DNA from 2 places in the Streptomyces sp. NPDC048172 genome. Region 1 is predicted to be linked to the other one. Evidence: riboswitches for the same ligand, from Rfam matches in the RefSeq annotation. Region 1 holds a riboswitch; the other holds the start of a gene.
The links. Region 1 has a riboswitch for S-adenosylmethionine ahead of ACGF3A_RS20195 (aminotransferase class V-fold PLP-dependent enzyme). Riboswitches for the same ligand answer to the same signal wherever they lie in the genome.
Positions count from the first base shown of each region.

Region 2: it holds a riboswitch for S-adenosylmethionine, as region 1 does, so the genes downstream of both, thrC (threonine synthase) here and ACGF3A_RS20195 (aminotransferase class V-fold PLP-dependent enzyme) in region 1, are expected to answer to the same signal.

Region 1 is NZ_JBIDAT010000004.1:537,210-539,597, forward strand. Features, by position in the region: gene ACGF3A_RS20195 (aminotransferase class V-fold PLP-dependent enzyme) at 1-1,001, opposite strand, end outside; SAM riboswitch class IV at 1,130-1,248, opposite strand; gene xylB (xylulokinase) at 1,458-2,388, opposite strand, start outside.
Region 2 is NZ_JBIDAT010000002.1:881,131-883,518, reverse strand. Features, by position in the region: gene ACGF3A_RS12685 (MoaD/ThiS family protein) at 1-187, opposite strand, end outside; gene thrC (threonine synthase) at 222-1,520, opposite strand; SAM riboswitch class I at 1,538-1,683, opposite strand; gene ACGF3A_RS12675 (glucosyl-3-phosphoglycerate synthase) at 1,839-2,388, shown strand, end outside.

The DNA of each region.
Region 1 (2,388 bases):
GCGAGACCGGCCCGCAGCCGGGCCAGCAGCGTCTCCTCGCGGGCCACGAGCCCTTCGAAGCCCGCGGCCCGCAGGGCGCGGCAGGCGGAGGCGATGGCGTAGGCGCCGATGACGTTCGGCGAACCGGCCTCGTGCCGCGCCGCGTTCTCGTGCCACTCGACGTCGACGCCGCCGTCCTCGCGCCGCGCGACCGTACGGCTGGCGCCGCCGCCCGCGAGGTACGGCTCGGCGGCGAGCAGCCAGTCGGCGCGTCCGGCCAGCACTCCGGCGCCGAACGGCGCGTACAGCTTGTGCCCGGAGAAGGCGACCCAGTCCACGTCGAGTTCGCTCACGTCCACCGGCCGGTGCGGGGCGAGCTGCGCCGCGTCGAGGACGAGGCGGGCGCCGTGCCGGTGCGCGGCGGCGGTGAGTTCGCGGACGGGCCAGATCTCGCCGGTGACGTTGGAGGCGCCGGTCACGCAGACGAGCTTGGGCCCGGCGGGCGCGGCGTGCAGCGCCTCCTCCAGCGTGGCGACGGCCTGTTCGGGCGAGCGGGGCGCGTCGAGGTACGTCACGTCGTGGCCGCGCCACGGCAGCAGCGAGGCGTGATGCTCGGTCTCGAACACGAACACCCGGGTCCCGGCGGGGAGGGCGGAGGCGAGGAGGTTCAGCGAATCCGTGGTGGCGCGGGTGAAGACGACCTGGTCGCCCTCCCGGCATCCCAGGAACTCGGCGACGGCCTGCCTGCTCTGCTCGAACAGGTCGGTGGAGAGCTGCGAGAGGTACCCGGCGCCCCGGTGGACGCTGCCGTAGTACGGCGCGTACGCGGCGATGTCGTCCCAGACCCGCTGGAGCGCGGGGGCGCTGGCGGCGTGGTCGAGCGCGGCGTAGGTGACCTCGCCGCCGGTGACGAGCGGGACGGTGACGTCGCGGCCGAGGACCGGCAGGACCGTACAGGAGTCGGCGGACGCAATCGTGGAGGAATCAGCGGAAACAGGAGCAAAAGGGGTGGCGAACGGCATGACGGAACTCCGCGTGGTGAGAGAAAGGCGTGACGACGTGAAGACGTGCCGGAGAGGGGCCTGCGGCCCTATCGCATTCGCTTGCTCACGGGGAACTCCCTCGGTAGACCAGGACCCCTGGCACGAGGGATCCGCGCTTGCCGCGGACCTTGTTGTCCTACGGCCTGGTCATCACCCGGGGCACCCCGCCACGGACGGAGGGTTGCCGGACAGCGGGCCGGGGCCGTATTCGCTGTCACTCGTGACCTGGTCAGGAGTATGGCACATGGCTCCTGGCGGAGTGCAGGGGGCGTCCACATAGCGGACCCGGGGCCACTTCCGGGTGCCCCCTGCTCCCTCGTCCCGTCGACAGGGACCGCACAGGGGGAGCCCCTTGCCGTGCTTCGCGGGCCGCGCCCGCATCGTGGCCGTTCGCGCAGTTCCCCGCGCCCCTTCGGGGCGCTCAGCGCGAGGCGCTCAGCACGGGGCGTTCAGCACCATCTCCCGCGCCTCCGCGTAGCGTTCGCGGACGTGTGGGGTCGGGTCCGCCTCGTGGCGCGTGGCGCCCGTGGTCGCGGACCAGTCGGGTGGGGTCTCTCCGCCCGCGAGGATCCAGGCGGCCTGGCGGGCGGCGCCGTCCGCGACGTACTCGCCCGGGGGCGGGACGACGACGGGGCGGCCGAGGACCTCGGGGGCGATGCGGCGTACCGCCTCGCTGCGCGCGCCGCCGCCGACGAGCACGACGCGGCGGCACTCGACGCCGAGCGCGACCATGCGGTCGAGCCCGTCGGCCAGCCCGCACAGCAGGCCCTCGACGGCCGCGCGGGCGAGGTGTGCCGGGCCCGAGGTGGCGAGGGTCAGGCCGTGGACGGCGCCGGTGGCGTCGGGGCGCGCGGGGGTGCGTTCGCCCTCCAGGTACGGGACGACCACGAGCCCGTCGGCGCCCGCCGGGGCGGAGAGCGCCAGCTCGGAGAGCTTCTCCAGGCCGACGCCGAGGAGCCGCGCGGTGGCCTCCAGCACACGGGCGGCGTTGAGCGTGCACACCAGCGGCAGGAAGCCGCCCGCCGCGTCGGCGAACCCGGCGACGGTGCCGGTCGGGTCGGCGGTGGGCCGTCCGGTGACGGCGAAGACGGTGCCGGAGGTGCCGATGGAGACCACCACGTCGCCGGTACGGGCGCCGACACCTAGCGCGGCGGCGGCGTTGTCCCCGGCGCCCGGGCCCAGCGCGGCGCCGGTGCCCGGCACCTGCGCCGCGGTCTCGTGGGGGCCGACGACGCGCGGCAGCACGGCGTCGTGCCCAAGGGCCCGGGTCAGCAGGTCGCGGCGGTAGCCGCCCTCGGCGGGCGACCAGTAGCCGGTGCCGCTGGCGTCGCTGCGGTCGGTGGTGAGCGCCTCAAAACCGTCCGCC
Region 2 (2,388 bases), on a different contig from region 1:
CGTTCACGTACACGTTCACGAAGCGGCGCAGCTTGCCCGTGTCGTCGAGCACGCGGGCGCCGATACCGGCGTGGTTCTTCTCCAGGTCGGCCAGGACCTCGCTGAGGGTCGCGCCCTCGGCGCTCACCTCGGCCTGCCCGCCGGTGTAGGTGCGGAGGATGGTGGGGATCCGGACGTTCACGCTCATGCTTCTGCTTCCTCTCTCAAGGCGGGGACGGGGCTCAGGCCAGACCGGCGTCGCGGAACGCGTCCAGGCTGGGGCGGATGACGGCGGTGGGCCGCGACGACGGCGCCACGGCGTCCAGGGTCTTCAGCCCGTCCCCCGTGTTCAGCACGACCGTCGTGAGCGCGGGGTCGATCGCCCCGCTCTCGATCAGCTTGCGGGTGACGCCCAGCGTGACCCCGCCCGCGGTCTCCGCGAAGACGCCCTCCGTACGGGCCAGCAGCTTCATCGCGTCGACGATCTGCTCGTCGTTCACATCGTCCACCGCGCCGCCGGTGCGGCGGCAGATGTCGATCACGTAGGGCCCGTCCGCCGGGTCGCCGATGGCCAGGGACTTGGCGATCGTGTCCGGCTTCCTGACGGGACGGACCGCGTCGGTGCCGTCCTTGTAAGCGCGCGAGACCGGCGAGCAGCCCTCCGCCTGCGCGGCGAAGATCCGGACCGGCTTGTCCTCGACCAGCCCGAGCTTCACCAGCTCGCGCAGCCCCTTGTCGATCTTCACGAGCTGGCAGCCCGAGGCCACGGGGATCACGATCTGGTCCGGCAGCTCCCAGCCGAGCTGCTCGCAGATCTCGTACGCCAGGGTCTTGGAGCCCTCGGCGTAGAACGGCCGCAGATTGACGTTGGTGAAGCCCCAGCCCTCGCCGAGCGGGTCGCCGATCAGCTCGGAGCAGAAGCGGTTCACGTCGTCGTAGGTGCCGTCGATGGCGACCAGCTGGCCCCCGTAGACCGCGGCCATGACGACCTTGGACTGCTCCAGGCCGTCCGGGATGAAGACGCAGGAGCGCAGGCCCGCGCGGGCCGCCGCGGCGCCGACGGCACCGGCCAGATTGCCGGTGGAGGAGCAGGAGAGCGTGGTGAAGCCGAAGGCGCGGGCGGCCTCCAGCGCGATGGCCACCGGGCGGTCCTTGAAGGAGTGCGTCGGGTTGCCGGAGTCGTCCTTCACGTAGAGCCCGCCGGTGACGCCCAGCTCGGCGGCGAGGCGGTCGGCCTGGACGAGCGGGGTCAGGCCCGGGTTCAGATTCGGCTTCGCCGCGACGTCCGCGGGGACGGGGAGCAGCGGCGCGTACCGCCACATGTTCGACGGGCCGGACGCGATACGGGCGCGGAGCGCCTCGGGGTCGCCGCCCGGCAGCTCGTACGCCACCTCCAGCGGCCCGAAACACTCCAGGCACACGAAGCTGGGGCCGAGCGGGGTGCGGGTGCCGCACTCGCGGCAGGAGAGCGCCACGGCGGGACCGAGATCAAAAGTGGAGGTGGTGGAGGTGGTGGTGCTTTCCACTGCTTGCACAGCCATGGAGGCGAGGCCCTTTCTCCTCATCTTCCCCGTGGCGTATCTCGTCACGGGACGGAATTGGCACCGTCCCCACGCGGGGCCTCGCCGTCGGAAGAATGGCGTGGCTCGCGGGATGGTTGCCGGGGCTTCAACGGGCCGTTCCCTCTGCCCCTCTGGATGAGCTGCTATGGCGCTGACCCGCAGGCCAGGCGTTTGTCACACATCACCCGCGAACCCCGGCATGCGAGGTTCACGTGCGTTGTTCAAGACTGTAACCGACACCTCTGACCCTTGAGATAGTCGTCCGAACCGCGAGATGGATCACAGGAAGGCGGGCCCGTGCTCGACGAAGTGGGCCACTGGCTGCGGCGTCGCTCCTGGCGCGCCGCCGACCGGCCGCTCGACCAGCTCCTCGCCGCCAAGCGCCGCACCGGCACCACGGTCAGCGTGGTGCTGCCCGCGCTGGACGAGGAGGAGACGGTCGGCCGGATCGTCTCCGTCATCCGCCGCGACCTGTCCGCGCTCGTCGACGAGCTGGTGGTGATGGACTCCGGCTCCACCGACCGTACCGCCGAGGTCGCCGCGGCGGCGGGCGCCAAGGTGATCCACCGCGACGAGGTGCTGCCCCGGCTGGCGCCCAGCCCCGGCAAGGGCGAGGTGCTGTGGCGTTCGCTGCTGGCCACGCACGGTGACGTGGTCTGCTTCGTCGACGCGGACCTGCGCGAGTTCTCCGCCTCCTTCGTCTCCGGCATCGTCGGCCCGCTGCTCACGGACCCGGACGTCGCGTTCGTCAAGGCGATGTACGACCGCCCGCTGGACGGCGTCCCGGCAGGCGGCGGCCGGGTGACCGAGCTGGTGGCGCGCCCGCTGCTGAACCTGCACTGGCCGC